Regions from separate parts of the Caldifermentibacillus hisashii genome, predicted to be linked through region 3. Evidence: riboswitches for the same ligand, from Rfam matches in the RefSeq annotation. Region 3 holds a riboswitch; each other region holds the start of a gene.
What was found. Region 3 has a riboswitch for cobalamin ahead of NSQ14_RS01545 (ribonucleoside-diphosphate reductase subunit alpha). Riboswitches for the same ligand answer to the same signal wherever they lie in the genome.
Positions count from the first base shown of each region.

Region 1: linked by a shared signal. The riboswitch ahead of NSQ14_RS14880 (ABC transporter substrate-binding protein) and the one ahead of NSQ14_RS01545 (ribonucleoside-diphosphate reductase subunit alpha) in region 3 are both predicted to bind cobalamin.
Region 2: linked by a shared signal. The riboswitch ahead of NSQ14_RS18425 (DUF4430 domain-containing protein) and the one ahead of NSQ14_RS01545 (ribonucleoside-diphosphate reductase subunit alpha) in region 3 are both predicted to bind cobalamin.

Region 1 is NZ_CP155467.1:3,038,501-3,049,655, reverse strand. Features, by position in the region: gene NSQ14_RS14900 (hypothetical protein) at 1-500, shown strand, start outside; gene NSQ14_RS14895 (hypothetical protein) at 497-628, shown strand; gene NSQ14_RS14890 (DMT family transporter) at 932-1,882, opposite strand; gene NSQ14_RS14885 (GNAT family N-acetyltransferase) at 1,989-2,270, opposite strand; cobalamin riboswitch at 2,432-2,616, shown strand; gene NSQ14_RS14880 (ABC transporter substrate-binding protein) at 2,772-3,737, shown strand; gene NSQ14_RS14875 (FecCD family ABC transporter permease) at 3,703-4,761, shown strand; gene NSQ14_RS14870 (adenosylcobinamide amidohydrolase) at 4,758-6,236, shown strand; gene cbiB (adenosylcobinamide-phosphate synthase CbiB) at 6,233-7,216, shown strand; gene cobD (threonine-phosphate decarboxylase CobD) at 7,173-8,258, shown strand; gene NSQ14_RS14855 (bifunctional adenosylcobinamide kinase/adenosylcobinamide-phosphate guanylyltransferase) at 8,228-8,812, shown strand; gene cobS (adenosylcobinamide-GDP ribazoletransferase) at 8,879-9,670, shown strand; gene NSQ14_RS14845 (bifunctional adenosylcobinamide kinase/adenosylcobinamide-phosphate guanylyltransferase) at 9,776-10,201, shown strand; gene NSQ14_RS14840 (cob(I)yrinic acid a,c-diamide adenosyltransferase) at 10,218-10,805, shown strand; gene NSQ14_RS14835 (ECF transporter S component) at 10,802-11,155, shown strand, end outside.
Region 2 is NZ_CP155467.1:3,850,813-3,861,967, reverse strand. Features, by position in the region: gene NSQ14_RS18425 (DUF4430 domain-containing protein) at 257-2,653, opposite strand; cobalamin riboswitch at 2,781-2,965, opposite strand; gene NSQ14_RS18420 (PaaI family thioesterase) at 3,263-3,754, shown strand; gene zupT (zinc transporter ZupT) at 4,281-5,093, shown strand; gene NSQ14_RS18405 (hypothetical protein) at 5,434-5,562, shown strand; gene NSQ14_RS18400 (hypothetical protein) at 5,988-6,134, shown strand; gene uraA (uracil permease) at 6,948-8,231, opposite strand; gene NSQ14_RS18390 (DUF485 domain-containing protein) at 8,880-9,221, shown strand; gene NSQ14_RS18385 (solute symporter family protein) at 9,222-10,754, shown strand; gene pepT (peptidase T) at 10,937-11,155, opposite strand, start outside.
Region 3 is NZ_CP155467.1:299,873-311,027, reverse strand. Features, by position in the region: gene NSQ14_RS01595 (MFS transporter) at 1-156, opposite strand, end outside; gene NSQ14_RS01590 (hypothetical protein) at 552-719, opposite strand; gene NSQ14_RS01585 (hypothetical protein) at 1,378-2,649, opposite strand; partial or broken gene NSQ14_RS01580 (site-specific DNA-methyltransferase) at 2,877-3,584, opposite strand; gene NSQ14_RS18845 (DUF4391 domain-containing protein) at 3,599-3,841, opposite strand; gene NSQ14_RS01575 (hypothetical protein) at 3,861-4,292, opposite strand; gene NSQ14_RS01570 (glutathionylspermidine synthase family protein) at 4,578-4,934, opposite strand; gene NSQ14_RS01565 (metal ABC transporter solute-binding protein, Zn/Mn family) at 5,132-6,103, shown strand; gene NSQ14_RS01560 (metal ABC transporter ATP-binding protein) at 6,096-6,860, shown strand; gene NSQ14_RS01555 (metal ABC transporter permease) at 6,835-7,755, shown strand; gene NSQ14_RS01550 (metal ABC transporter permease) at 7,757-8,632, shown strand; cobalamin riboswitch at 8,962-9,144, shown strand; gene NSQ14_RS01545 (ribonucleoside-diphosphate reductase subunit alpha) at 9,263-11,155, shown strand, end outside.

The DNA of each region.
Region 1 (11,155 bases), 1.2 Mb from region 3:
TACCGAAAGAGGAACATAAAAAGTATCGTTTTGCTATTAATAATAATCTGGGGAACTGCTTTGAATTCCAAGGGAAGTATTTGGAGGCAGTTAACTATTATATAGAAGCAACAAAATATTTAACGTATCAGGACCCAAATAATGCTATTTTAAATCTAATCCGTTGTTATTATACGTTAGGAGATTTTTCAAATGCGAAAAAATGGATACAAAAAGCCCGTTCCAATGATAGTGGCATGATTCCTGAAAAGTTCGACATACAATATAAAGTCTTTGAAACAATAATGGCTGACAATCTTACTGTAGAATGCATGATAGATATACAAAAGTTAAGTATAGATTACTTTTTATCGATGAATGATTGGATGCTTACCGCTTATTACTCTAAATTATTTGCTTCATTATATGAATCTAATAATCTTTATAAACAAGCAAATTCAATGTATAAGCTCGCTTTGCAAATACGTAATGAAAACATACAAGGAGAGAATGAGGAATGAAAAAGCTACTTTTTGTAATCTTATTCACTTTGTTTTGTAGCATTTATTTTGAAAGTGATTTTCAAGTAACTAGTGATGAGGATGTGGGGCCAATGAGCGATCATTCTAGTGAAATAGAAAATGGTTAAGATGAATCAAATAGCTCGCGTGACAAAAAACCACCGGACCTCCGATGGTTTTTTGCCAAATTCATAAAGTTTCTCTATTCCAACTCAAACGCCCCGGTATAAAGCTGATAGTACTTGCCTTTTTCTCCAATCAGCTTCTCATGGTTGCCGCGTTCGATGATTCTGCCTTGTTTAAGGACTATAATACATCAGAGTTCACCTATGAAATTAGCTTGTTAAACGATTTGGTTCACGCCTACAACAACATTCTCCACTTGTCTTTTCATTATATGCACGGAAAAAAGTCCTCCACGATGCAAACTATTAATTGTGGAATGCTTTTTCATCATAGTTTGAGCTGTTTTCTTTTAAAACTGGTTTTTTCACTAATGCTAATAATAAAATCATGCCGATTATGCACAGAGAACCGAGCCATTGAAAAAATCCAAACGGTACTTTCAACCAGAAGACGGTGGTCAACACGGCGGCTAATGGTTCAAGGCTACCAAGTAAACTAGTTTCCTTTGGTTCTAAGCTTTGCAAACTCTCAATATAAAACCAGAAGGCTAACATTGTTCCAAACAGTATGACAAAACTGAGATACATTACGATTTCAAAGTTGAAAGTTGCTATATGTATTCTCCAAGGCGGATGGATAAAACTGAGAGCAACACCGCCGATGATCATGGCCCAACCAACGATAACAAGGGAACCGAATTGCTTGATAAGCGGGACGGCATACAATGTATAAAAGGCGAGTGCCACACCGGATAAAACGCCCCAAATAATGGCCGGCATTGGTACAGAGAGTTTAGATATCGAACCGTTTGTCAATAATAAAAAACTTCCGATAAGGGCTAAGCAAACCGTGATAACGTCTTGCCCGGTAAGAACGGCCTGTCTGCGGAAAACGGTATAAATAATAATCATGACAGGTGCCAAATATTGTAAAAGTGTAGCCACTGCCGCATTACCATGGCTGATAGATGCCATATATGTATATTGGACTGCCAGCATACCGAGCAACCCGAAGATAATTAATTGTATGGATGACCTTTTCTGTTTCCATACACGAATGATTTGGCTCCGTTCTTTTTTAAAAAATTGGATAGTCAATAACGCAATTCCGGCAAGCAATAATCGGATGGTGACTAGCCAATTGACCGAGATACCAAATTGTTGAAACAGTTTTTGTGAGACAGTGCCGCCGATTCCCCAAAATATCGCGCCGAGGATGACTAGCAATAACCCTAATTTTCTTGAATACGTGTTCATAATGTACTCCTGCCCATTAAATAGTCATACCACTATCATAATAAAAATATTTCCTCTTTTCTATAATTCCCATTAAAAAAGAGGACATCGACTGCCCCCAAATGATTTAGAGAAGTAAATCTTTATATTCCTCACTGTTTTCCAATACTTTTTTGGCATAAGAACATTCAGCGATAATATGCAGTTGGTTTGCTTTCGCATATTCCGCCACTTGATTTACCAACTGTTTACCTAAACCTTTTCCATTATGTCCTTCATTCACAATCGTATGGGTTATAGTGATTTGTTGTTTACCGTCGAGATCGGAAGGAATGTACTCAATTCTTGCAATGACTTCCCCGTCTTCTTCCATGTAAAATTGATTGGTACCTGCTTTTATTTCTGCCATCTTAAACCGCCTCCTAGTTCTCACTTTATTTAATAAATACGTTTTCATTAGTATAACAAAAAACTTATTGAATTACCCTGAAAAAAGGTCTAAAAAATAGATAATATATTTACTTGGACTAAGCAATTCTACATGTTATAATTCTTGCATAAGAAAAAATTTCATATCCAAAAGGATTAGGTGTCTTTTTTAAAGACTTAATAGGGAAGTTGGTGAAAATCCAACGCGGTCCCGCCACTGTAAATGGGAGCTCTCTTATATACAAGCCACTGTCATCGGAATGGGAAGGCGGAATAAGAGAGTGATGATCATGAGCCAGGAGACCTGCCTATTCTTTTGCACCAAAAAACCTACGCGGATAGGGAGGTGTGCAATATAGTTGTTCATTGCATCCTCGAATTGATAGGATGTTTTTTTGTCTTTTAATGAGGGTCATTTTTAAGCCGAAACCAATCGAATTTTATCGATAGTTAGTTTATCAAAATAGAGGAGAGATTCACCTTGAAAAAAAGATACATATTTCTAATCCTGTTGCTTACATTCGGATTACTTGCCGGGTGCGGGGCAAAGGATGACTCGAAAACAAATCAAAACGGAGATAATACTAAAACAGAACAAGCAGAAAGTACAACAGCCGCCTTCCCGGTTAAGATTAAAGATGCCGTCGATCAGGAAGTGGTCATTGATAAAAAACCGGAGAGAATTGTTTCCTTAATTCCGAGCAATACAGAGATTGCCTTTGCGTTGGGACTTGGTGATGAAATTGTCGGCGTATCCGATTTTGATAATTATCCCGAAGAAGCATTAGAAAAAGAAAAAATTGGCTCTATGGATTTCAATGTAGAAAAGATTATTTCCTTAAAACCTGATTTAGTGCTTGCACATGCATCAGGTGCTCACAATTCTGAAGCCGGATTACAACAGTTGCGAGATGCGGGCATAACCGTTCTTGTTGTGAATGATGCGGAAAACTTTGAAGACGTCTATGATTCTATTAAAATGATTGGGAAAGCGACAGGGGAACAAGCTAAAGCACAATTACTTATTGATGACATGAAGACGAAAATTGAAAAAATTCGTGAAAAAACTGCAAAGATTCAAGATAAGAAGAAAGTATATATAGAAATATCTGCCCCTGATATTTACGCCGCAGGGAAAAATACATTCATGGATGAAATGCTGAAAATCGTTCATGCAGAAAATGTGGTGACCGAAGAGGGATGGCCAAAAATTGAACCGGAAGCGATCATTGCCGCCAATCCGGATGTCATCATAATCACTTACGGATCCTATACGGAAGGGGCAGTTGAACAAGTGCTAAGTCGAGAAGGTTGGGACCAGGTGAATGCTGTAAAAAATTCTCAAGTAGTCGATATTAATTCCGATATGGTCACTCGTTCAGGTCCACGTCTCGCTGAAGGGGTAGAGGAAATTGCAAAAGCAGTTTATCCGGAAATTTTCCAATAAGAAACCTTTTGCGTATATGGCAGCATCCATCCTTTTGGTTGCTGCCATTCTCATCGGTATTTCAATCGGTACTGTAACGGTTCCGATTGGTGATATTGTCAAAATTATCGGATCACGTCTTTTTAATATATCGCATGTAAATGTCGATCCGATGTATACAACAATCGTTTGGAATATTCGCTTTCCCCGTGTCGTTTTAGCGGGATTGGTTGGTGCGTCCTTGGCCATTGCAGGAGCCGCCTTTCAAGGGTTATTAAAAAACCCGTTAGCTGATCCTTACACGCTCGGTGTTTCATCCGGGGCTTCGGTTGGTGCTGTTTTGACTATCTTTTTGCATATCACTATCCCTGTCATCGGTTCATATACGCTGCCGTTTCTAAGTATTTTATTTGCCCTAATAACCATTATTGCTGTCCTTATTTTTGCAAAAAGAATTGATCGCTCAATGAAAGTCGAAACGATTATTTTAACAGGTGTGATTTTTAGCTCCTTTTTAAGTGCTTTTATATCCTTGATGATTGCTTTGACAGGGGATGAACTTCGGCAAATTGTCAGCTGGCTAATGGGAAGCGTTTCGATGAGAGGTTGGGAATATATTCAGATTATTTTACCGTTTTTTCTTATCGGCTCGTTTCTATTACTTATGAATGGAAATGAACTAAATGCGATGTCCTTTGGTGAAGAAAGGGCGCAGCATTTAGGGGTAAATGTAAAGAGACGGAAAATGCTTGTATTAACAGCGGGCTCAATTTTAACCGGGGCAGCTGTTGCGGTATCGGGAACAATTGGTTTTGTTGGTTTAGTCATCCCCCATTTAACAAGATTACTGTGGGGACCTGATCATAAGCATTTATTACCATTATCGATGTTAACCGGAAGTGCTTTTTTAATATTAGCGGATCTTACGGCAAGAACCGTCATTTCACCGACAGAGCTTCCCATTGGTGTGATTACATCTTTAATCGGCGCTCCGGTATTTGCTGCCATTTTAATCCGAAACAAAAGGAAAGGAGGGGAAAGATGACGTCCATAAAGGTTGAAAATCTATTCGGCGGGTATAGTGGCGAACCTGTTTTAACAGATGTTTCATTTACTGTTGAACAGGGAGAATTTTTCGGGATATTAGGTCCAAATGGCAGTGGGAAAACGACATTATTAAAAATGATCAGTGGAGTTTTGCCATTTTTAAAAGGAAGTATTTTTGTAGGGGACCGATCTATCCAATCATTTTCAGCAAAAGAGCTTGCCCAAGTTATTGCTGTTCTGTCGCAACATTCTTCACAGGCTTTTTCTTATACGGTCAAGGAGACGGTCGCACTTGGCAGATATGCGCATAAAAAAGGCTTATTTCAAACATGGAGTCAAAAAGATGAAGAAGTGGTTCAGGAAGTGATGCAATGGACCGGTATTGAAAAATTTCAAGAGCAATCACTTGAGTTTTTATCTGGCGGAGAAAAACAGCGGGTTTTTTTGGCACAAGCACTTGCTCAAGAACCGGAAATTTTGCTGTTGGATGAACCGACAAATCATTTGGATTTATCCTACCAAAAGGATTTATTGGATTTATTGCACAAGTGGACGAGGGAAAAAGGGTTGACGATTATTTCGATTTTTCACGATATTAATTTAGCCGGCCTGTATTGTGACCGTTTATTGCTCTTGGAAGACGGAAAGGTCATCAAAAACGATACACCAAAAGATGTTTTGACGGAAAATACGATTCAACAAGTGTTTAAAACGAAAATTGAAATGCACCAGCATCCTAAAGTGCCGGCCCCGTTGATGGTTTTACTGCCGGATGATGCTTTAGAAAATGGTGGGACGGAAGAAGTAACGGAGAATCATATCGGTGTTTTCGATGACTACATTTTGCTCCAATCCCCTATGATGTTAAAAACAATGTCCTCCGGCGTTATTGGCTCCGGTATTGGATGGTACAATACTTTTATCAATCGGTATGTTGATAAATCATATCATTCAAGAAACTATCGTGAAGAATTAAAACGTTTTGTTGTGGAAGAAGGTTTGGACCCGTCAAATACGGTTGGGATGATGACGGCGGTGAAGATGGAAAATGTTCAATACAAACAATACCTCGACAAGGACTTTTCCATACTAGTGGTTGTCACAGCCGGGGTCGGCAATGCAGTGGATGTATCGAGAAGTGTCGAACATCCTTTTGTTTATCGACCGGGAACAATCAATACGTGGATCATTGTCAATGGCAGATTATCTGAAGAGGCATTTATCCAATCCATCATAACGGCAACAGAAGCAAAGGTAAAGGCGCTGGCTGAATTGCAAATTCCCGACCAAGAGACAGGAACCATTGCGACCGGGACCTCAACCGACAGTATTTTAATTGCCGCGACACAAAAGGGAAAATACCAAGAGTTTGCCGGGACGATTACCCCCCTCGGAAAGTTGATTGGAAAAGGTGTATATGAGTGTACACTTGAAGCAATCCAAAAAAGCCTAAAACGGAGTCCCGACCTATGATTATCCAGCATGTATCTGCAATCACACTCGCTTATATTATTGATCGTATCGTCGGTGATCCACCTAGCTGGCCGCATCCGGTCAAATGGATGGGCTCGCTCATTTCCTTGTTGGATAAACATTGGAACCGAGGTAAGGCCCGGAAATGGAAAGGTTTCGCAATGGTGGTTCTTATTCTATTTCTTGTGCTTCTTGTTACATCCTGTATTACCTTTATTGCCTACCGCATCCATATCGTGGCGGGAGTTTTGATGGAAGCTGTTTTAATCTCAACAACAATTGCTCAAAAAGGATTACAAGATGCGGCTTTAGAAGTGTACCGGCCGTTACAACATCTTCAATTGGATGAAGCACGGAAAAAACTTTCCTATATTGTCGGCCGGGATACGAATCAGTTGGATGAACGTGAAATTACCCGGGGTGCGGTGGAAACGGTCGCAGAAAATACTAGTGATGGGGTAACAGCACCGATGTTTTGGGCTTTTGTTGGGGGTGCCCCGCTTGCTTTTGTTTATCGTGCTGTTAATACATGTGATTCAATGGTTGGGTATAAAAATGATCGCTACCATGAGTTTGGGTTTGCTTCAGCCAAACTTGATGATCTGATGAATTGGATTCCGGCCCGATTAACCGGAATGCTTATGATATTGGTCAATAAAACTTTGCAAGGGAGTAAAAAAGAAGCATGGCAACTTTTATTTCGGGATGCCGGAAACCATCCAAGTCCGAATAGTGGATGGTGTGAAGCAGCGGCTGCGGCACTTCTTGGCGTGCAACTCGGCGGACGGAATACATATAAAGGTGTTGTTTCCCGGCGTGCGCTCATAGGGAACCCGCTTCGTCCACTAACAAGTAACGATATTATTGAAACGATAAATATTTTAAAAAGAACTTCCCTTGCGTTTTTAATACTATTATGGGTTGGAGGTGTTTTCATTGAATTGGCCAACACATGGTTCCAATCCGCATTATTTATATAAAGCGGCAGGAATCCGGCAACCGGCACAGATATATGATTTTAGTGCAAATATTAATCCCCTTGGTCCACCGAAGTCGCTTCGGGAAGATTGGGATGATTTTTTTCAAGAAATTATTTACTATCCTGATCCAAAAGCAACATCTTTAAGAACAAGGCTTGCTGAACAGGAAGGGCTGCATAAAGACCAAGTAATCATAGGCAATGGTGGGGCGGAAATCATTTCGCTGATTGGAAAATGGCTTACAGGAAAACGAGTTATGATTATTGAACCATCCTTTTCGGAATATGAACAGACATGCCGGGTAAATGAATGTTCGATTTCTTATTTTTTTATCGATCATAACGGAAAAATTGATGTGCCTCATCTATCTGAAGCACTGACTGATCAAGACGCTTTATTTCTTTGTAACCCGAATAATCCAACCGGAATTTATTTTGAAAAACAAGTGATTGAACAGATATTGACGATCTGTTCCGAGAAGAAATGTTATTTGATTGTTGATGAAGCCTTTTATGATTTTGTTGATGCATATCAATCACTCGTTCCTTTGTTAAATCAGTTTCCGAATTTGATCTTGATTCGGTCAATGACAAAGATGTATGCCATACCGGGGGTAAGATTAGGTTATATGATGGCTGATGCGGAAATCGTTCAATCCCTCCAAAATCAGCAATCCCATTGGAGCGTGAACGGGATAGCCTTAAAAGCGGGCGAACGATGCCTTGATGAAAAACATTATGTTGAACAAACAAGACTATTTGTAAGAAAAGAGCGGGAAAGACTGTTTCGTAATTTTCGAAAACACCGGTTTGATTTTCTTCCATCGGCGGTCAATTTTTATTTGCTAAGAGATCCAAGCATGGAGGATCAATCTACTTTCTTCCAATTTTTATTAAAAGAGGGAATTGTTCCGAGACATACATATAATTTCCCGGGAATAGAAGGCAAGTGGTTGCGTTTTGCCATACGCAGTGAAAAAGAGAACGATATCCTGCTTGAGGTGATGGAAAAATGGCGAGCGATTCATCAATCATCTTTATAACAGGCGGGGTTCGGAGCGGAAAAAGCCGTTTTGCCGAAAAAACAGCTGCAACATGGTGGCAACAATCACCAACCGGGACACTGCATTATATTGCCACGATGCAGGCAACAGATTCAGAAATGGAAAAAAGGATTGACCGTCACAAAAAGGATCGGACCAAAGGCGGCTTGCCTTGGCGGACATGGGAGAAACCGGTATCTGTCGGTGATTTAGCCTACCATTTTCGTCAAGAGGATATTGTTTTACTTGATTGTTTGACGACTTGGCTTAATAATGAGTTTTTCTTTGCTTCGGACGACTGGAAAGCCGCTCAATTTCATGATGACTTGTTTGATAAGATGTGGTATGGGATTGACAGAATCCGTTCCCATGTCAATAAATTAATTATTGTCAGTAATGAAGTGTTACATGAACCGTTAGCCAATAATGAACTTGTGCTTGCTTACAGCAGGATACTCGGTCTTTTGCACCGGCAAATTGTGACAAATGCATATCAAGCTATTCTTATAGAAGCCGGGATTCCGATTTTTATGAAAGAAGGCGAGGAAAGATGAAGGGTGTCATGAACATCCTTGATTGGGAAAAGGTGAAAAACATTGTCTTAACATGGGAGAACCACCATGAAGACGATTAAGGCACTGATCATGTGTATTCAATTTTTTACAAGTATTCCGGTTCCTTATGAAGTACCGATGGATCGGGAGCATATGGAACGAGCGATTCGCGTTTTCCCGATATTAGGCATTTTACAAGGGATTATCTATATGTTTATTACATTTGCTCTTCTGGAATGGACGCCGTTATCAACTGTTGCCGTAGCATTTTTTCTCTGGTTATCCTGGATCATTGTGACCGGTGGTTTGCATCTTGATGGCTGGATGGATGTCAGTGACGGTTATTTCTCGTTTCGTAACCCGGAAAAACGATTAGAGATTATGAAAGATTCACGAATCGGTGCTTTTGGCGTTCTCTCAGTGCTTGTCTTATTAAGTGCCCGATTTCTATTTATCTATGAAACGATTTCCCGGATGTCACTTTGGACTTACCCGCTTATTTTATTGATACCATTTTTTGGAAAAATAATGATGGGCGTCTTGTTGATTAAAGTCAAATCAGCAAAAGCGGATGGTCTTGGGGCCATGTTTCAACAGGCTGCATCAAAAGGGACTCTTTGGCTGTATCCCGTTTATCTTATCGTATTGCTCGGAATGATTTTGTTCATTTGGCCTGAATCCTTTTGGGGGCTGGCTTCATTCATTATAGGGTCGAGTTTATTCATACTGATTGCAAGAAAGAAGATAATTCGCTGGTTTGGCGGGATAACCGGTGACGTGCTGGGGGCAGCTGTTGAAGGAGGGGAAACGTTATTATGGCTAATCCTGTGGTTGTTACCCTATGTTGGTTTGGCCTGAAGCCGTTAGTTAAAGTGGAATTTCCCAACTTAAAGGAAGTTTGCGATTGGAATAGTGGCGATAAAATCATTTCACAGAACGTGATTGATATAGGAGGGAGGACCAATGCACTTTGTTACGGGTGGTGCTTTTAACGGAAAATCGAATTGGGTAAGGAAAACTTATCCTATCAATGATCAAAATAGTACTTGGGTTTCCGGTTATGCCGGCGAACAGATACCGGATTCCCTCCTGCCTGCAACTGAATATTGGATTGTAAGCGGAATTGAGCAATATGTTAAGGACTGGCTCATTGCTTGTGATGAAAAAGCTGTTCGGGAAAAATGGCTGGGTAAATTAACGGAATGGAGCTGCTTAGATGGGGATCAAACGATGATTCTCATTGGTTCCGATATTTCAAAAGGGATTGTTCCGGCAAGTCATGAAGAACGACTATGGCGGGATGTCACAGGAAGAATTTTTCAAGATACGGCAAAAATTTGTGACCGGGTTGATGTCATTTGGTATGGCATAAATATCCAAATCAAATAAAGAGGAGATGGGTGAAGTGCGAATTTATACACGTACGGGGGATCAAGGACAAACCAGTATCATTGGCGGTCGAGTAGATAAAGATAATATTCGGGTGGAAGCTTACGGAACGGTTGATGAGGCGAATTGTTTTGTCGGCAAAGCAATGACAGAACTGGATCCGGTTTTATTTCAGGATCTACTGGAAGATTTGGAAAAAATTCAACATGAGTTATTTGATTGTGGTGGGGATTTGGCAAATGTAACAAAGAAACGGGAACCGAAATTAACCGAAGAAGCGATAATCTATTTAGAAAGCCGGATTGATCAAATCAATGAAGAATTGCCTGAAATTGAACGGTTTATTTTGCCCGGAGGAACGAGTGCAGCAGCAACATTACATATTGCCCGGACGGTGACAAGAAGAGCAGAAAGATTCGTCGTCAAATTAATGAAGGAACACTCAGTAATAACACCTTACCCATTGAAATTTTTAAATCGATTGTCTGATTATTTTTTCGTAGCCGCAAGATTAGTCAATTTTCGGCTCGAAGTAAATGATGTTGAATATGTTCGGAGTGCCCGTGTTTTTCGAAATGGAAAGAGGAAGGAGCAGACGGAATGAATGCGAAGAAAATCAGTTTGTTCGGTATCTTTTTAGCATTGGCTGTTGTCGGTGCTTCCATCAAAATTCCGGCCGTCATTGCCAGTGTTGCATTGGATATGGTTCCCGCGCTTATCGGGGCAGTCGTTTTAGGCGGGCGTGCCGGGGGATGTATTGCTTTTTTTGGTCATCTGTTATCGGCATTGATTGGCGGGATGCCACTGGGTCCGTTTCATGTGTTAATCGCTGTTGAAATGGCTGTTCTTGTTTGGGTATTTGGTTATTTTTATCAAAAGGGAAAACGGGTGTTGGGCGGTGTGTTATTTGTTGTGGGAAATACTTTTTTAGCCAGCCTCCCATTCCTTTTTATC
Region 2 (11,155 bases), 410 kb from region 3:
ATTTTGAAGTAGGGCCTCCAAAGAATTTTCGTGTCCAGTATCCTTATCTTTGCGGCATGTCCAGTTTACTGATAGAGCATGATGTCCACGGATTCTAAGATAATTGAACCCCTACGAAATGCTGATACATGTTTAAAGTCCTTGATAAACAATTTTGGTAACTCAAATTGAAATGTTGACACATATTGAAACTACTTGATAACATAAGTGCTCAACAAATTTGCAAACCAAATCGAAATGCTTATACATGTAAAAATTACTTGCTAATAGCCTTTTTCCTATGCTGATAAATAGTAACCATGACCGCAAGTGTAACGAGTATAATCCCAATGAATAGAAAGAGATACGTGTTCGTTGCAGTTTCTGGCAATGTCTTTTCTGAGTTGTTTTGCTCCTTACCGTTTAGATTTGTGGCAGCACCTTTTGTTGTTTCGATTTTGCTCACCTGTTGATCTTGTTCTTTACTTATTTCGACCGAATTTTTTATTGGAACCGGTTCGAGGTCGCCAACGAGATGGAATACAGAACCTTGATTATTTTTATATTTCTGATATGCAGCGAGAGCCAAAGTTGCCTGAGAGCTAGCGATCGGGTTGGGTTCACGTTCCGATATAAGGTGAGAAAATCCGCCATCAGCATTTTTGTAGTCCAATAATCGTTTGACTAGGTTCCCTTCTGCTTTTGTAAAATCACTACCTGTCGGATCAATTCCTGCTGCTGATAAACCGATAATGACAGATGCGATCGATTCACTTGCTTCTCCTCCAGCGAAAGTATCATAAAATCCGCTTGAGCTCGTTTGATTACTGGAAAGCCAGTCTACAGCTTTCTCAATGGCTGCTTGAACATTTTCATTTTCTGAATAGGGAGCAAGAGCAGCAATCGCTATCCCGGTTAAATCTGCACTGGGCGTTTCTCCTGCTAAAGACCATGCCCCGTTATTAAGTTGAGTTTTTACAATATAGTCAACTATCTTTTCTCTTGTCCAGTCAGCCTTTTCATTAACAGGATAGCCACCACTATCTAAAGCAAGCAGGGCATAGATAGGCCCGTTATTTCCTTGATTCGTCATATTTTTATGATTAACCAACTGTTCAATTAAGTTATAGCCGGCAATCTTTGTCGCATCTTTGCCAGCAGCGGTTAAAGATAAAATAATACTCTCTAAATCAGTTACTTTACGAAACTCAGCTTTATTGGCAGTAACCTGGTTTATTAACTGATCAATATAATCACTTGGAATCGTTACCCCTAAAGCATTAAATGCAACGGTACTATACAAATCATTAACACGATGGTCAAGCAAGTATTGACGGCTACTATTTAAAGCCGTTGCAAATTCTTCCGGTGAAAGTGTTTCTGGAGTTGTTGGTTCGGGTACTTCAGGCTGATTTGGTTCTTTACCAGGTACTTCACCTTTTAAAAAGTTTTGATAAGAGGCTAATGCGAAAAATGCTTGATTCGTTGCCATGCTATTTGAATCTTGTGTCAGTAAATGGGCAAATCCATTGTCATCCTTTTGAAAATGAAGAAGACGCTGAACTAAATTCAACTCAGATTTTGTAAACTGCTTACCGGTTGGATCGATGTTATTGGCACATAATCCGACAATTACTTGGGCTATCGATTCACTTGATTCTCCACCGTTAAAAGTATCGTAGTATCCGGCACTGTCTGTTTGAGTCGCTGAGAGCCAGACTACAGCTTTCTCAATGGCTGCTTTTACGTTTTCCTGATTTGAATAAGGAGCCATAGCCGTCAGTGTCATTGCCGTTATATCCACACTAGGAGTCGGGCCGTATAGGGACCATGCACCATTGTCTAATTGGGCACCTATTATATGGTTAATTAATTTTTCCCTTGTCCATTCGGCATTTGGATTTTGAATAGTATAATTACCACTATCAAGTGCCCATAAGGCAAAAATCGGCCCATTATTTCCTTGATTCGTCATTCGTTCGTGTGTAACTAAAAGGTCGATCAAATTGATGCCTTCAATATTTGTTGCATCTTTACCGGCAGCAGATAATAAAATAATTGTGTTCTCCAAATCGGTTACTTTCCGGAACTCACCGTTATTGGCCACAACTTCATTAATTTTTGAATCAATTATGGATTGTGGAATATTTTTATTCAAAATGCTTAATGTAAGGACTCCATACCAATCAAGAGAATTATTACTAAGCAAATGAGCCGCTGTTTTTTCAATAATTGATGAGAGTTCTTCTGGTTGCACAGTAGGGTTCTTTGTCCAATCAATTACTCGAAATAGCAACTGGTCACCCGGCTTTACTTTGCTATCCATTACACCGGTATTTGAAGCGATTCCATTTACAAAAAATCCCCAATACTTGTTTCCTTCAGCAACAACACCCTTTATTGCTTTTAAATATGGGCCATAATCGGAGTCTTCAAAGGTGACATCGGTTGCAGCCTTTTTTAGCACATCACCAGCCGTATCCCCATCGGAAAAATCAACGACTGAGCGCTCGATCAAAAAGCTGCCATCTTCTTTCATAACGGAAACATTGACCTTATTTTCAGGTGTATCTGCTAAAACGTGGTGTAAAGAAGAGATACTACTTTGGGTAATCAGTAAAATTAATGCGATAAAAACGAAAATTCTTTTTCCCACTCTGTTTGCGAAATTCACTAATCATTCCTCCTTTTGTTGTTTTTTGCCATAAAAAAACATCTCATGGAGGAGATGTATTTGTGCATGAAGTTATATTAAACTACTTTTTCAATGCAACAGACACACCCCCTATATCCACGTAGGGTTATGGCGTTTGAAACAGGCAGGTCTCCTGGCTTATGTTCATCATTCTCTACACCTTCCCGTTATGAAAACAGTGGTATCCGATAGAGAACTCCCAATTACAGTGGCGGGACCGCGTCGGATTTGCACCGAACTTCCCTTTTAAGACTCATATTTAAATGAGCCACCTATTTCTTATATGAAATTATCATTTTAACTAAATCATAGTTTTTGACAGTGATTTTGTCAATAATTTCCCTGTGAAAACGATGTTATTCCAAAAGAAAAAGATTTGAATAAACTTACCTATCAAGAGAATATAAAATGAGTCTTGAAAAAGAGATTATAATTCAGCTTTTTCAACCAAAATTTTTATGGAATAGGAAAACAAGTAATTGTAATATGGTAAACAGCCAATTTTCCCGAATCCCTTGAAAAATTTTAACTATGAATATATTATTCTTAATCGTTTATCGTATAATGTTATAGAAGGAGGGATTTCATATGGAAGAATTGGTCGAACAGGCAGTTCAAGATTATTATGGGGAAGAAATTGCATGGTGCTACGGGTGTGGCAGACTAAATGAAAAAGGTCACCATTTTCGGACAGGTTGGTTAACACCCGAAGAGAAAACAGTCACCTATTATCAACCAAAACCGGAACATACAGCCATCCCGGGTTTTGTTTACGGAGGTTTACTTGCTTCTTTTGTTGATTGCCATAGTACAGGGTCTGCATCATTAGCATTACATTATAAAAATGGACATGAACTCGGTGACGGTACCGAACCACCAAGATTTGTAACAGGTTCATTGCATGTTGACTTTTTACAGCCGACCCCACAAAACGTGATATTAAAGGCTATTGGAATGGTAGAGGAAATTCATCCAAAAAAATGGAAAGTTTTAACAGAGGTATATGCTGGGGATATTCCTTGTGCCAAAGGAGAAGTAGTTGCGGTCATTATGCCGGCAACATTTTTAAAAAACAAATGACAGCGCTCCCAAACCAACATAAATTTTCCATTGAATTTTACGGGAGAATAGTATATTATCAAAATGTAAGCTGCATTGTTCGTATAAATAATTAAGTTTTTCACCTAAGTATTTATAGGGAGTTTAAGAGAATATAGTGTGAATGACATATCTCTGTCTATATGACTTGGAGGGCAAGCAGGATCACTATTGCAAACACCCACTTGTCTGAGAGTGGTGGTTTTAAAACTTCATTATAAAGCTACGGCAAATGTGGCTTTTCATTAAACAAAAGAAACCAGTCTTGCATAGGCTGGTTTTTTTGTCATAAAATAATTCATATGATCCTATCAATTTTCCACTACTAAATGTTTATATTAGGAAAAATTCTTGCCTCGATACTTAAAGTGAAAAGTCCCTCCAACTTATCTTTCTCGTTGACTCAAACTTTTTAGATGGGAATATAAGATGAGTCATTAAGGGGAAATTTTGTATTTCTTAAACAATAGTAGCATATTATTTTTGTGAATTGAGGTGAGAAACCAGGATGGATATAAATGTATTATTCGCCTTTAGTCTGACATTATTGGCCGGTTTGGCGACCGGAATCGGAAGTGTCTTAGCATTTTTTACTTCAACCACAAATACAAAATTTCTTTCGTTAGCATTAGGGTTTTCCGCGGGTGTGATGATTTATGTTTCTATGATTGAAATTTTTGTAAAGGCACAAAACGCACTGGTCACAGAACTTGGTAGCCCTGCAGGAAATTGGATTACCGTTATTAGTTTCTTTGCCGGTATGTTATTGATTGCATTAATTGATAAATTTATTCCAAAACAGAATAATCCACATGAGTTAAGGAAAGTGGAAGATATGAAGGACAGACCGGGCTTAACTTCGGACGATCCGGGTTTAATGAAAATGGGGATTTTCTCAGCCTTGGCTATAGGGATTCATAATTTTCCAGAGGGGATTGCCACTTTTGCTTCAGCTCTGCAAGATCCGACATTAGGTATTTCAATTGCGGTTGCCATTGCTATTCACAATGTACCTGAGGGCATCGCTGTATCGGTTCCGGTATATTATGCAACAGGGAGTAAAAGGAAGGCGTTCAAGTTATCTTTTTTATCCGGTTTATCCGAACCACTCGGAGCTCTAGTTGCATATTTAGTTTTACTGCCTTATTTAACAGATTTAGTGTTCGGTATTATTTTTGCTGCCGTGGCGGGGATAATGGTGTTTATTTCATTAGATGAGTTGTTACCCGCTGCCAAAAAATATGATGAAGCACATAAATCCATATACGGCCTGATTGCCGGTATGGCGGTCATGGCGGTTAGCTTGCTCTTATTTATGTAGTATGTGAGATTTTATATGAGCAAGTTTTCGGTTTATCGAGGCAAGATTTGGCCTCTCGACTTGGCGTCTCATCGCCAAAAAAACCAGATTTTCGCCCAAAAAAGGTGACGAGAATGAGTCTCGTCGTCAAAAAATGGAGTTTTTCGCCCAAAAAAGTTGACGAGAAGTGGTCTCGTCGCCAAAAAGTGGAGTTTTCCAGCCCAAAATGACGACGAGAAAGAGTTTCGTCGCTAAAAAGTGGAGTTTCCCGAGCAAAAGTGACGACGAGAAAGAGTCTCGTCGCCAAAAAGGTGAGTTTTTTACCCCAAAATGACGACGAGAAGAGGTCTCGTCGCCAAAAATGAGCATTTTCCGGCTCAAAAAGGTGACGAGAAGAGGTCTCGTCGCTAAAAAGTGGAGTTTCCCGAGCAAAAGTGACGACGAGAAAGAGTTTCGTCGCCAAAAAGTGGAGTTTCTCGCCCAAAAGTGACGACGAGAAAGAGTCTCGTCGCCAAAAAAGTGAGTTTTTTACCCCAAAGTGGTGACGAGAAAGAGTCTCGTCGCCAAAAAATGGTGTTTTTCGCCCAAAAAAGTTGACGAGAAGTGGTCTCGTCGCCAAAAAGTGGCATTTTCCGGCTCAAAAAGGTGACGAGAAAGAGTCTCGTCGTCAAAAAATGGTGTTTTTCGCCCAAAAAAGTTGACGAGAAGTGGTCTCGTCGCCAAAAAGTGGAGTTTTCCAGCTCAAAATGACGACGAGAAAGAGTCTCGTCGCCAAAAAATGGAGTTTCCCGAGCAAAAGTGACGACGAGAAAGGGTCTCGTCGTCAAAAAATGGCGTTTTTCGACTCAAAAAGGTGACGAGAAAGAGTCTCGTCGCCAAAAAGTGGGGTTTTTCGCCCAAAAAAGGTGACGAGAAGTGGTCTCGTCGTCAAAAAATGGCGTTTTTCGCCCAAAAAAGTTGACGAGAAGTGGTCTCGTCGTCAAAAAATGGCGTTTTTCGACTCAAAAAGGTGACGAGAAAGAGTCTCGTCGCCAAAAAAGTGAGTTTTTTACCCCAAAGTGACGACGAGAAAGAGTCTCGTCGCCAAAAAATGGTGTTTTTCGCCCAAAAAAGTTGACGAGAAGTGGTCTCGTCGTCAAAAAATGGCGTTTTTCGACTCAAAAAGATGACGAGAAAGAGTCCCGTCGTCAAAAAAAGCAGATTTTCGCCCAAATATGGTGACGAGAGTGGTTCTTTCAAGATAAATTATTCAATAGGACACTTTTCAAGAAATCTTTAAAGCGAAAAACAATTTGAATAAGTTTGCTCACACAATATACAGTAGGGTAGACCACGTGGATATAAATAGATATGGTGTTTGACGGTCAATCTTATGGATATATTTGCACTTTTTCATTGGTCTCGGAATCTTTAATCAAAATATCCCATAACCGGGGTATTGCCCCTATCAATGAGCCAATTCCTCTTGTATATCAACATGAAATGTCCCATAGCACCAAACTATGGGACATTTTCCTGTAACCCCTTGAGGCTACTGAAAAAATTCGGTTCATCGCACTTATCAATGGGTTTATAGGTTTTGGGGCTTTATATGGAGTAGCGGGTATGGTAGCCTTGTTTGGCGGTGCCGATGTTGTGACATCTGGCTTCTCGGCAGGAGAACCATACCCGCCGAGGCTCCATGTCAAGCCCCCTTCTAATAAACTATCTATGTTATACCACCACACAAAAGTGCGAATACCCAAAAATTCGAATAAGTTCACTTACTTATAGTAGGTCAGACCACAAAAGCAAGTAATCTTATAATTATTTAGGACTTTTTCAGTTGCCTCTAACCCCTTTGTAAAAATGCCTCAAATCTTACAAATTAGTTATCTATTTTTCATTCGATAATTTCAAAACATCAAGGAGTTTGAAGAATAAGCTCAGAATAATGGCAACAATGGTAGCCAAGCCCATACCTTTTAGCGGTACCGAGCCGAGTTGAATTGTAGCGCCGCTTAGGCCGACAACTAAAACAACACAAGTTAAGATTAAGTTTCGTGATTTATCATAGTCAACTTTTGCTTCCACAAGTGTACGGAGACCGCTCACAGCAATCATTCCGAACAGCAACAAGGAAATTCCGCCCATGACGGCCGTTGGAATAGAAGAAATTAATGCTGCAAATTTACCAAAGAAGGAAAGGAAAATGGCAATGACTGCTGCTCCGCCAATGATCCATGTTGAATACACTTTTGTTATGGCCAAGACACCAATGTTTTCCCCATAAGTTGTATTAGGTGTTGAGCCAACCAAACTGGACAGAATTGTTGAAATCCCGTTCCCTAAAAATGAGCGGTCCAACCCGGGGTCCTTTGTTAAATCTTTTCCGACAATGTTTCCGGTAACCATTGTATGCCCGATATGCTCCGGAACTAGGACAAGAGCGGCCGGAATAATTGCCAAAATATCAGACCAGTTAAATTTAATAGAGTAGAAGGTTGGTAAGGCAATGAATGATGCTTCTTTTACCGTTGTAAAGTCAACAAGACCGGCAAAGAAAGCGATGATATACCCACTGATAATCCCAATTAATATCGGGATAATTTTCAAAAAGCCGCGTAATGTTACCCAGCAAACGATAGTAATGGCCAAAGTCAAAAGCGATACAGTCACGGTCTTTGGATCCATGGCCCAGTCTGTGGTTGCATCTGCCGGCGCAATAAATCCGGCCATTTGGGCAGCAGTTGGTATTAATTCAAGCCCGATAACGGCAACAATAGCGCCCATTGCAGCCGGGGGAAAAATGAGATCCAGCCATCCGGTACCGACAGCCTTAATGATTAAACCAATGATGACCAGAATGACCCCAACAGCAAAAAATCCACCAAGAGCATAACTATACCCTTCCAAACCGGAATAGCGGCCCAACACAACGAAAACCGGTGAAATAAAGGCAAAACTTGATCCAAGGTATGCGGGAATTTTTCCTTTTGTAATAAAGATGTAAATGAGTGTACCAATTCCGTTCATTAATAAAATTGTCCCGGGATCGACGCCGAATAACACAGGGACTAAAACAGTTGACCCAAACATTGCAAATAAATGTTGCAAACTTAGTGGGAGACTTTCCCAAAAGGGTAATTTTTCATGAACTTGGATGACATTTTTTTCCATCATCATTCTCTCCTTCTTAAATACGATTCGAAAAAATTTTTATATATAAAAAAGCACCTTGCCTGTACAAGGGCAAGGTGCTATATCCGTCCATCCAACACAAAAGGATACAGAAACAGTATAACGTTGTATTCCGCCAACCTTGCCAGCCTCACAGGACTGAATTTAAAGGTACTCATTTACTTGTCAAAAATATTATGGCAGGAAAAGAAAAGAAAGTCAATAAAAGATTTTCTCACATGACTTTATCCATAAGAAGTACTTTTTCAATGTTTGCTGTACTGACTGGGCCTATATAATAGAGGTTCCTTATTTTTTATAATAAATCTCCCTATTATTGACGAAAAAAACCGCCTTCAATTCAATTTAGCCAATCATTATCGTTTACAGGAGCTGTATTGTGGTAAAGCGTAATCAGCTGAAAAGACAGTCCGGACCTAATAAATAGGATATTATTATTTTAGAAAAATTTTAAAAAGATAAAAAATATGTTGCCCATTTTAATTAAAAAATGTATATTTTAAAATATAAGAATTTTAGTTAGAAATGGTGGTGGAATAAATCTTAGAAAACAGGAAGAATTATTTCTTAAAGTATCTTAATTTTCAAAATGTAAACGCTTAAAAATGTACTGAGGAGGAATCATTTATGGATCATGCCAAGCAAGAAAAATTGGAAGTAGAAAAAACAAAGTTTGAAAGAATCATTGAGACGGGAAAATTTAAGGAATTAATGGATCAAAAGAAAAAATTTCTTTCTCCGTATACCGTGTTTTTCCTGTTATTTTATTTTGCCTTACCAATTTTGACTTCTTATACAAAATTGTTGCATCAACCGGCATTTGGAGACATCAATTGGGCGTGGATCTTTGCGTTTGCCCAGTTTTTAATGACTTGGACATTAGTTACTATATATATGAAAAAATCATCAAAGTTTGACAAATTAGCAGCCGATGTTACAGAAGAATTCGTTAAGAAGGGGGGAGAGTAAATGAATACGACAGTTGTTATATTATTTTTACTGATCGTCGCTAGTACGCTAATCATAACGTATTTTGCTGCTAAACGCACAAGAACGGCCAATGAATTTTATACGGCAGGCGGAGGTCTAACGGGATGGCAAAATGGTTTGGCTATAGCCGGTGACTATTTATCGGCAGCATCCTTTCTTGGGATTGCCGGATCCATTGCTTTAACAGGGTTTGATGGTTTCTTCTTCAGTATCGGTTATCTCGTTGCATATCTCGTTGTTTTATTTATTGTTGCTGAACCGCTTCGGAATCTAGGAAAATATACGTTAGCGGATATGATTAATGCACGATTCGATGCAAAAAAAGTTCGCGGGGTTGCTGCATTAAGTACGATTACCATTGTCATATTTTATATGATTGCTCAGTTGGTCGGTGCAGGCGCACTTATTCAATTATTATTCAATATTGATTACTGGTTGGCTGTATTAATCGTTGGTGTTATGATGACCATTTATGTATTATTTGGCGGAATGACAGCAACCAGTTGGGTACAAATTATCAAGGCTGTTCTGTTGATGGCAGCTACCGTCGTTATTTCCTTTATTGTCTTGTCTAAATTCAATTTTAATATAGCTACGATGTTTACCAAAATGAAAACTGCAACACCGCTTGGAGAGGACTTCTTAAATCCAGGTGTAAAATATAAAAATCCACTCGATACAATTTCATTAATGACGGCGCTCGTATTAGGCACGGCAGGACTTCCGCATATATTAATGCGTTTCTTTACGGTTAAAGATGCACAAACGGCACGCAGTTCAGTGATGTGGGCAACATGGATTGTTGGAATCTTCTATATTTTAACGGTTTTCTTGGGATTTGGAGCAGCGGCTTTTGTCGGTTCAGAAAAAATCGTTGAAGCAAACGAAGCGGGGAATATGGCAGCTCCATTACTTGCTCAAGTATTAGGCGGAGACTTTTTAATGTCCTTTGTATCAGCAGTTGCCTTTGCAACCATTTTAGCCGTTGTATCCGGTCTTGTATTAAGTGGTGCATCGGCATTTGCTCATGATATTTATGGACAAATTATTAAAAAGGGTAAGATAACAGAAAGACAACAAGTTCTCGCAGCAAAATATGCTTCATTAGGTGTAGCAGTGCTCTCCATTTTATTGGCATTATTTGCACAAAATATGAATGTTGCCTTCCTTGTGTCACTTGCTTTTTGTATTGCAGGAAGTGCCAATTTGCCGGTTATCGTTTATACCATTTTTTGGAAGCGATTTAATACAGCCGGAGCGATTTCCGCTATGTTATCGGGTCTCATTTCGGCATTAGTATTAGTAAGTATCAGTCCAAGTGTATTTTCACCGACTGAAGGAGCAGCTATTTTTGTTGGTAACCCAATCTTCCCGCTAACCAATCCGGCCATTATTTCTGTTCCGCTTGGATTTTTGGGCGGATATTTGGGGACGGTGTTATCAGGAAAAACTGATTTCGTTCGTTATGCAGAAGTGAAGTTCCGGGCTAATACCGGTTATCGGGATAAATAAATGAATAAAATCTATTCAGGTTCTATGAAGCATTCGTATAATCGCAAAAAAAAAAATAGAATAAAATCAAGCTTTAAACATTGTTAAAAAGAGAAAACTCGGCAATTACCGAGTTTTCTCCACTATTGTTTCAATACGAGCAGATGAAGATGTTTTTTTCCTCACTGTTTTATACAAGCAAGTTATTTTGCCTTTTCTTCAAAAATTTTCGCAATTTCAACAATCACTTCAGTTGCTTTCATCATTGTTTCTACTGAGACAAATTCATATTTCCCGTGCATATTTTCTCCACCGGCAAAAATATTCGGTGTCGGCAAACCCATATAAGATAATTGGGAGCCATCCGTACCGCCACGGATCGGTTCAATGACAGGGGTAATATCCAATCTCTCCATCGCTTC
Region 3 (11,155 bases):
CGGAAGTATGGATGTATTTGAAATGCCAAACAAGTTATTACATAAGGATAAGATAATTGTAATAAAATAAATATATTGTAATTCGAAAACATCTACGAATAGTAAAACCGCAAAGACACCAGTTGTGAAAGCTTGGATGAAGTCCGAGATTTGCATTAACCATTTTCGATTCTATTTATCAATCCATACGCCAAATATCATACTGAATAATAATTGTGGTAGAAACTTTGCAACTAATATTAGTCCTACGTGGAAGGCAGATCATGTTTTCTCGTAGACCAGCCACATAAGCGCGATATTATATAGCGAATCACCAAAGTAAGAAATTGTTCGCGCAAACCACAAATTTCTGAAATTATTATTTTCAAATATAATGGATTTATTAAAATTAAAAAGCTTGCTCATTTTCACACTCTTTCTTATGTGTTTTCTTTCTCCGTCAGTTCAGATATTGTGAAACGTGTTTCATACATGGTTCTGAGTTATATCTCATTGATTTTTTAATTAAAATAAATTCAGTGACACTAATTTTTAAAACAGTGTGTAAACGGTCATCCTTTATTTTTCGAATTATTTCTATATATTGCCAGTGCTAAACATATTACACCTCCAGCAATGACCATTAACGAACTCGCTGTAGATTCGTTTTTGATCAATAGATAAACACCAACACCAATAAGAAAAATAGGTGTTAAATAATCCAGTGCCTTTATAATCATTTAATTCGCTCCTTTATATTAAGTTTTTGGTAAAAAAATCATGTTCGTTGACTTTGGCTCTTTTAAAACACCATAATAACCTCCAAAGGCCTTTAGTTAAATTCTTACACTATTCTATTCGACAAAAACCCCGAAAATCTTTCACCTATTATTTTTTTGTTTATTCAGCAGCCCTTGCTTAACGGTTTGTGGATCGGTAACAGTTCAATTATTAAACTTTACCACTAATCTTCTTTTAAAAAGTTCTATGATGGAGTATCAAGAGAAATCTTGCCCGTATACTATAATTCTTACATATTTTTTCATAGATTTCACCGCAAACTTATTTGCAACTTTCCGCAAAACTAATTGTGGAATTACTTCAGATATTTTCTCAAAAAAAGAGTGAAAACGGAACATGGTGTTGTAAAGCATTAGGGTTGGAATGAGACCCATATGGTGCACTTATAGAATTCGGGAAAAATAGTGGAATCATTTAATAACTTTACTGAACTAACGGGGCTTTAGTCGAATAAGACACTACTACAAAACAAAACTTCCAGATAATTGGAGTTCTTATTTTATCGTTAATATCAACATTAAACTTTAACAAGTGCCTGTCTCCCAATGTATTAAGTTTTAACGTGTTAACGCGCTGGAGAAAAAGCCCCAAAATTAACTATAAATCATCTAATGCAATGACTTCACCGTTCGCTGCATTCACTCCGTACTTACAATCTAATTTTCCACATAAAACATATTGTTTTTGTTTAAAGTCATATACATAGTAAGGTTTCAGCTCAAATAAGTCTCTCAGTTTTTCAAACGCTTCTTCTTTTGAAATCGTTACTTTATCAGGCCGTTGAAAGTCGTCAAGGGGTTTTAGCATCAGTTCGCTATCCATATAATTTACAGCTTGAAAGCTCTTTGGATCAATCCAAACCTTTATTTTCCGTTGAAACACTTGATATTCTTGTTTAACGGCTTTCAGTGTAGCGTGAATATACCCTTTATCCCGATAAAGATGTTTTAGTACCCAATTTCCTGAATCACTTGGATACTCCTGCCGCAAAAAATCTGTAACTGCCTTTATACATTTCTCTTGTTCTTCCCCAGTAATGGGGAATGAATCGGGAGAAGGCTCACATGAAAATGCTTGTTCTGCTAAAATATCTTCAATCCATTTTATCTCTTTCGCTTGAAAAGGTTCATTAATAGGTTCATCCCAAAAAATCGTTTGTTCCATTGTCAAAAAATATCTTTCATCCGCAAAAAATTCAAATGGAATCGTAGCTCCCCCATCATTTGTAACAAAAATCTCTTCCAATCCATATATAGGATATAATTTTTTTTGTTCATAGGAGGGGTATTCAATCAATTTCAATTGTTCCATTTTCAAATCTTCTAATTGATCAAGAGAAAGGGAGTAGTTTTCTTCTTTTACCGGCTCTTTTGAAGGAAATTGACCATTTATAGAAAATAAAGTGAGCTTTCCTTCTTCATTAAATTTGATGTCAATATATCCTGGCGGTGAAACATCAACACCATCAAGGCATGCCATAAAAGTAAGTTCGCCTTCTTGTTCTCTTTTCAATTGGAATTGTATTCCGTACATGAGTCCTGTTTTATCCTCAATCCATTTTATGATGGCTTCCATATTAAGATGGCTAAACTTAACTCCATCCTCTGCATATGAAATACCTCCTGCAAAAATGGCACGCGTAAATTTACGACTTTTCACATTTATTTCAATACCGGCTGCACCATTTGGGTTCGTCTCATCATCCTCATGTACAGTTATATGATTAGGAAACCACTCCATGGATAATGTATAAACCGTCTCATTAATGGTATTTACACTCCGATAGAACTCATATCTTTGTAAATAATAGTGATTTAATCCAAATGTTGTTTTTGCCAAATCAATTAGTTCTTTTAACTGTGAATCCATTCGATTTCCTCCATTTGTGTGGCCTATTCCTCGGTTTATTAAAGTGATGGGAGACAGAAAAGTTCTATGATGGAGTATCAAGAGGGTTCTTGGTCGTATACTAAATTCTTGCATATTTTTCCATAAATTTCACCGCAAACTTATTTGCAATTTTCCGCAAAACTAATTGCGGAATTGCATTAGATATTTTTTCCATTAAAAAACTCGTGCGTCCGAGCCTTTTTGGCATAGACAAGTATATAGTCATGACTTACTGAAAAATTCTTTTTTAAATTTACAGGTGCATATGCTCTTTCCCAAATGACTTGAGCAAGAAAGTTATCTTCTCCAATAATTTCATTACATATCATTTTTAACTTTTCTTATTCACTATCGTCGATGCTTATAAAAATAACTCCATCTTCTGAAAGCAAATTTCGTGCTAACTTTAAACGGGGATACATCATATTCAACCAATCAGTATGGTACCTACCATTAGATTCTGTATTTGCTTTCATATTTTGTTTGGTTATTTCTTTATAATTTTGAATATTATCTCGGAAATCATCTGGGTAAATAAAATCATTTCCTGTATTGTATGGAGGGTCAATGTATATCAATTTAACCTTACCAAAATAGGATTTCTGAAGAAGTTTTAATACTTCCAAATTATCCCCTTCAATGTAAAGATTTTCTGTTGTATCCCAATTCTTACTTGATTCCTTATCTGGTCGTAATGTTCCAGTTGAAGGTGTTTGCGCTAATTTCAAGCTTTGTGCTTTACCGTGCCATGTGAATTCGTATCTTTCATTATTCGTTTCAATTTCTTCCCCTAAAACTAGCTTCAACTTATCAAAATCAACCTTCCCTTCTGTGATCACTTCAGGAAACAGTTGCTTTAATGCATTGATATTTTCTTTTGTAAGATCAAGTGATTTACCGTCAAGCTTTTCCATGCCTCATTTCTCCTTTACCTCAATAATTGCTTCTTTATCTGTTCCAACTCTTTTATTAATTGTTGAACGTTAATATTTAACTCAACCTTTTTATTAAATTGCGATTCCTTTTTTATTGCAGTTTTTAATCGTGTTATTGTTTGTTCAATTTCTTGGATTTGCTGGATTAATGCTTGTTGGGCTTTTCTTTGTTTAGCATCTTTAATGATCTTGAAGGTTCCAATCGTTTTCGTGTTTTCAAATGCCTCTACGGCTATATCAATGTCTTTATAGAATTCATAAAAGTTGTTGAAATTTAATTTGATTAGTTGTATTGTATGGATTGAAGGAAATCAGAAACGATAGGTTTACCCCAAACAAGTAGTTCTTTATAATACTCCATTTTTCTTCCTTTGTTTGTTTCCTTATTGAATAATGCATATAATTCAATAATTCTTCAGCTGCTTCATGTACTACCAAGGCTTCGAATGTTTTCCCGAGACCTACACTACCCGCAATTATGCAACCACCATATGTTTCAATTTTATTTATAGCCCTTACTACACCATCTTTTTGGAAGTTATAGAATTTATTCCAAATGATAGTATTTTCAAATCCGGTTTTTCCCTGTAACGCACGAAAATCCCGGTTACCATCCAAAAAATCCTTGAATAGATTATAAAGGGTTACGCAATATATAAATTCCGGTGAATTTTCTTTATACAGCAACTCTACTTTATTTAAAAAATTTTCTTTTGGATTGTACCGACTAAACCGGTTTGTTTGTTATCAATAATTCCTTTAGACATTATACTGAGCGCTCCTACCACGACTGTTTTGATAGTTCAATTTTACCATAAACGCAAAGTTAAATTTATATTAATTTTATCTATAACCAGCCTCTGGGGTGTTTTAAAATGTCGAATTGAAATTACTTTTTGCAAAATGTTTATAGGAGTACGAATAAAAGGAAACCATATTATTTGTATCCAGTCGCTTAAATAACCATAACTTTTAGGTTCCCATCCCCACCGGCAAAAAGTAGGACAGGTTATCGGTAATGGCATTCCCAATACGAATCCCGAGAGCTCCTGCCCTGCCGTTCAATAGGAAACTGCCGATGATATAATGTCCCAGCTGTCTTCCTTTCAGCGATTGAAACTCCCGCACAGGCAGTTCAACAAATTCCTGATACAAACTTGGATAATTTGTATAATCCTTCCCGGCATCCTCCATTATCTTCGTTCCGTTCGGCCCATAAATTTCCACCGTGTTTCCTTCCCGTCCAAACACCGGTTTTTTCACAAATTTTTTCCCTGCTGTCGCTAATTGATCCGGTTCCAAGTAAGATGGTAAAAAATAGGCCTCAATCTTGTTTCGATCAAAAATATATGTTCAAGGTCAATGATTATTCTCGTTTAACCCTTGAATGAAACTGTTTTACAAGTTTCCTATGGTAAAAATATTTGAATTAATAAAAATAAGCGTTGACAAAATTGGTTGTACACATATATATTGTATATAATAAATAAAGTTTGCCTAATGCAAAAAATGGGGAGGAAGGAAACATGATTACTTTTTCTAAAAAATTTTGGGGGATTATTTTATTATGTTGCACATTTTTACTTGCTGCTTGTAACGACAAGTCAGCAACAAACAACGAACAAAAAAATGCAGGGAAGGATAACAATAAAAAAATTACTGTTGTCACAACGATTGCACAAATTGGTGAGCCACTTTCCGTTATTGGCGGAGACCGCGTGGAAGTCAAAAGTTTGATGGGGCCTTCTGTTGACCCTCACTTATACCAGGCAACCCACGGGGATATTCAGACGCTTGAGAATGCCGATGTCGTCTTTTATAACGGTCTTCATCTGGAAGCAAATATGGTTGACATATTTGAAGAAATTGAAAAATCCAAATCTGTACTGGCCATCGGAGAAACAATTGATAAATCGAAACTTTTGCATGATGAAAATAATGCTGTGGACCCACATATTTGGTTTGACATTGATCTTTGGCAACAAGCTTTAGATGCAGCAGTGGATCAATTAAAGGAATATTCTCCTGAAAATGCAAGTTATTTTGAGGAAAATAAGGTGAAGTATTTTGAAAAACTGCAGCAATTGAAAGAGGACGCTAAGAAACTTACGGAAATTCCTGAAGAGCAGCGCATTCTTGTGACCGCACATGATGCTTTCGGGTATTTCGGACGTATGCATCATATGAAAGTGGTCGGCTTGCAAGGGCTTAGCACAGATGGAGAAATCGGGATATCCGATATTCAAAATACCATCGATACCATTGTTAAGTATAAAGTACCGGCAGTTTTTGTTGAAAGTAGTATTAATGAGAGCTCCATCAAAGCTGTTATTGAAGGAGCCAAAAAACAAGGAGTTCCTATTCAATTAGGAGGAGAACTTTTCTCGGATGCGATGGGGAAAGCCGGTACGGAAGAAGGAACGTATCTAGGAATGTATCGCCATAATATCGATACAATTTACACCGCATTAAAAGGAGGCTCAAATACAAATGAATGAAGTCGTCCTTGAAGTCAAAAATTTAACGGCCGCTTATCAAAAAAATACGGTTTTACGAGATGTCAATTTTCAAGTAGAGGCGGGTTCATTAACGGGTATTGTTGGGCCAAACGGAGCCGGGAAATCGACTTTAATAAAAACGATGTTAGCGCTCCATCCGGTTTTATCCGGCGAAGTTCATTTTTTTGGTTCCACTTATAAAAAAATGAAAAAACGGATTGGCTATGTCCCGCAAAGAGGGTCTGTTGATTGGGATTTCCCGACCATTGCACTTGATGTAGTGATGATGGGATTATACGGTCAAATCGGTTGGCTGCGACGCCCGACGAAAACCCATCAAAGAATGGCTTTTGAGGCTTTGGACAAAATGGGCATGGCTGATTATGCCAACCGGCAAATCAGCCAACTTTCCGGGGGACAACAGCAGCGGGTATTTTTAGCCCGTGCGTTAGTACAAAATGCAGACATCTATTTCATGGATGAACCGTTAGCCGGAGTCGACGCCGCTACCGAACGGGCCATTATGAAAATACTGGATGAACTTAAAGCGGCAGGGAAAACAGTGATGGTTGTTCATCATGATTTACAGACTGTTGCAGATTATTTTGACCATGTACTTTTCTTAAATCGCACGGTCATTAAGCATGGCAAAACAAATGACGTTTATACAGAGGATAATATAGCCACTACTTATGGCGGCAGTATCCGTTTGATCGGGGGGAGAATAGGAAATGTGGTCCATCCTGTTAAACAGTAATACACAATGGGTTTTATTGAGTACAGCAATATTAGGGATTGCAGCCGGGACGATCGGCTCCCTTGCTTATTGGAAACGGCAAAGTTTAATGAGCGACGCCCTTGCCCATGCCGCCCTTCCCGGTGTTATCATTGCCTTTCTCTTGTTTAAAGTAAAACATTTATTTGTTCTAATTACCGGGGCAGCGATTAGTGCAGTTATCGGAGCATTTTTTATCCAAGGCATTCGCTCTTCAACAAGAATTAAAGAAGATACGGCAATGGGGATGATTTTATCAATCTTTTACGGCTTTGGGATTATGCTTTTAACGATCGCTAACCGAACAAGCGGGAACCAAAGCGGCTTAAATAACTTTATCCTGGGTCAATCCGCTTCCATGGTGCAATCAGATGTGTGGACAATGTCCATTCTTGCCATTTTGGTTGTTTCAATTGTTGTTATTGGATTTAAGGAATGGAAAATCTATTTATTTGATCGCCAGTTTGCCAGTGGGCTCGGTTTGCCGTTAAAAGGAATGGATGTTGTGTATACGATTCTTCTGGTAACAACCATTGTCGTTGGTATTCAAGCAGTCGGTGTTATCCTTATCGCAGCACTTCTTATTATTCCGGCAGTCAGTGCCCGTTATTGGACACATTCTTTTCAAGCGATGGTTATCATTTCAGCCCTATTTGGCGGTGCATCCGGTACGATTGGTACGCTTATTAGTGCAATCGGCAACGGTTGGCCAACAGGACCATTTATTGTTGTTTTGGCAGCGAGCTTTTTTATCATCTCGTTAATTTTTGGAAAAGAAAAAGGAATTCTTGTTCAATATTGGCAAATGAAGCACCATAAAAAACAGGAAATCATCCAATCAATCCCCACCTCTGTTTTGAAAAAGGAGGTTCAATAGAATGACATACACCGCCTGGATTATTTTGACAGCATCTTTAGTCGGTTTATCATGCGGTTTGATCGGTGTCTTTTTAATTTTACGGAAAATGGCCATGATGGCTGACGCTATTAGCCATACCGTTTTACTTGGTATTGTTGTTGCATTTATTATTACGCAAGAACTGACCGGAGTCCATATGCTCATCGGTGCCATTATTGCAGGACTTATGACCGCCTTGTTTGTCCAATGGCTCAACTCTTTAGATGTGCAGCAAGAGGCGGCCATTGGAATTGTATTCACAACCCTTTTTGCCATCGGGGTTATTTTAATTGAAGCTTTTGTCGGAAATGCCCATTTGGATGTCCAGCATGCTTTAATGGGGGAAATCACATTTATTCCCTGGAATAGAATTACGTTGCCAATCGTGGGAAGCATTCCAAAAGCTGCAGCCATCTTAACTCTCGTGTTTTTTGTTGTTTTATTATTTATTATCGCTTTCTATAAAGAATGGAAAATTACCACTTTCGATCCCGGACTTGCCGCAAGTGTCGGGATACCGGTTCTTTTTATGCACTATCTGTTTATGAGTCTGGTTTCAATTACAACGGTGGCTTCCTTTGACGCGGTTGGGGCGATTATGGTCGTTGCGATGTTAATTACCCCGGCAGCCTCCGCATATCTTTGGACCGATCGACTGCACATGATGCTTGTTATCAGCGGATTATTTGGAGTCGCTTCCGCCGTCATCGGATATTTTATTGCTGCTTGGATTGATACTTCAATTTCCGGGTCTATGGCATTTGCAACCGGGCTTATCTTTTTAGCCAGTTACTTATTATCGCCAAAACATGGTTTGCTTGCCAAGTATTTAAAGCCGGAAGAGACGTTCGAATAAGGCCATTGAAAAACTATTTAAAAAGATATACTAACATATATAGTATGATAAAACCCGATAATATATCTAAATACGGTGTTTAGCAAGATTATTACGCACTTTTTCAGTGGTCTCCGTTCGAATAATTGTTTTGTCTGTAAAAACTATGACTCGAAATTAGTGTAGCTTATCTTAAATACAAATATTATGTATGCGAAAGACTGCCCATCAATCAGGAAAAGAATTTTTCTATCATTCGTTTTCCAGTTGTTGCCTTCAATTCAAATTCATGTTATTATCATTACAATACTATATAAAGTATTAACCAGTCCATTAAATACACAATATATTGAAAACTAGCAAGTTAAGGTGCTTTTAGAAGCTTAATAGGGAATCCGGTGAAAATCCGGAACTGTCCCCGCAACTGTAACTGCGACGAAAGGATATAAACCACTGCATCTCCTTTGATGCGGGAAGGAATCTAAGTAGGATGAAGCATAAGTCAGGAGACCTGCCATAACTTGTTCAAGTTTCAATTCTTCGGGGGATAAGGAGATGAAACGATAGTAAGATACTTTATGTATGCTTCTTTCTATCGTTTAATCCGCTTCCCTTGAGCGGATTTTTTTAGTTTAATTGGAGGATGATTTTATGGCAACAACTACACTAGAACATGAAGGAATCAATCAAAAAGAATTGGCGGCCATCATTGATCAAATGACAAACCCTTTTCCCGCCATTGACACAACCGAGTATAAAGAAAAAATTTTTCGAAGTGTTGAATTCAAGAAAAATATAAACTCCGATCAATTAACGAAATTATTCATTACCACTGCGCTTGAAAACGTTGATGAAGCAAATCGTGCCTGGTCCTATATAGCTGCACGATTTTATCTTGACCAGCTGTATAAAAAAGCAAGCAAGAACCGCGGCTATCCGGCAGAACAAAAATATGGAGACTATTACCATTTACAAAAAATACTCGTTGATAAAGGCATTTATTCTCCAAAAATACTAGAAAAATATACAAAACAAGAAATCATGGAATTAGCAAAAATCATTGAGCCGGAACGTGATTTTCTTTTTGACTATATTGGTTTACACACATTAGCTACGAGATATTTAGTCACGGACCATGAGAAAAATACGTATGAATTACCTCAGGAACGTTGGCTTACGATTGCTTTATTTCTTATGCAAGACGAACCGAAAGAATTACGCTCTGTACTCGTACGTGAAGCTTACTGGGCATTATCGAATCTGTATATGACTGTGGCAACCCCGACTTTGGCAAACGCCGGACTCTCTTACGGTCAATTATCCAGTTGTTTTATTGATACCGTAGAAGATTCATTGATTGATATTTATAACTCAAACACCGATGTAGCAAGACTTTCAAAAAGTGGTGGTGGAATTGGCGTTTATATTGGGAAAGTACGGAGTCGAGGAAGTTCCATTAAAGGGTTTAAAGGAGCATCGTCCGGTGTTATTCCTTGGATTAAACAGCTGAATAACACAGCGGTTAGTGTCGATCAGCTTGGGCGGCGAAAAGGAGCTGTTGCCGTTTACCTTGATGTTTGGCATGCCGATATTCTTTCCTTTTTAGACCTGAAATTAAATAATGGTGACGAAAGACAGCGTGCCCACGATATTTTTATCGGTGTTTGTATTCCTGACCTTTTTATGGAACAAGTGGAGAAAAGAGGAGACTGGTACTTATTTGATCCGCTTGAAGTGGAAAAAGTCATGGGATTTCGCATGGAAGATTTTTATGATGAGAAAAAAGGAGAAGGTTCATTCCGAAAAAAATATTTTCAGTGTGTAGAAAATGATGCCCTTTCGAAAACAAAAGTTCCGGCGATCCAAATTATGATACGAATGATGAAGTCACAACTTGAGACCGGTACGCCGTTTATGTTTTATCGGGATGAGGTAAACCGAAAAAACCCAAATAAACATGCCGGCATGATTTATTCCAGCAATCTTTGTACCGAAATTATGCAAAATATGTCACCAACCGTTCAATATAATGAAACGATTGACGGCGATACAATCATTACCTATAAAAAAGTTGGCGATATGGTTGTATGTAATCTATCCTCAGTCAATTTGGGAAAAGCCGTTCCGGACGATGTACTTGATCGACTCATTCCGATTCAAGTTCGGATGCTTGATAATGTCATTGATTTGAACACAATTGAAGTCAAACAGGCCACGGCCACGAATAAAAAATATCGTTCTATCGGACTCGGTACATTTGGCTGGCATCATTTATTGGCGCTTAAAGGGATTCATTGGGAATCAGATGAAGCTGTTCAATTGGCTGATCAATTATATGAAAAAATTGCCATGTTGACAATAAAGGCCAGCGCAGACTTAGCAAAAGAAAAAGGAGCGTATCCACTTTTTGAAGGTAGTGATTGGCAGACAGGAGCTTATTTCCAAGATCGAGGCTATCTGACCGGAGACAACGCCGGGAAATGGAACGACATTATGCTTAATGTGAAAAAATACGGCATTCGTAACGGTTACTTGATGGCAGTC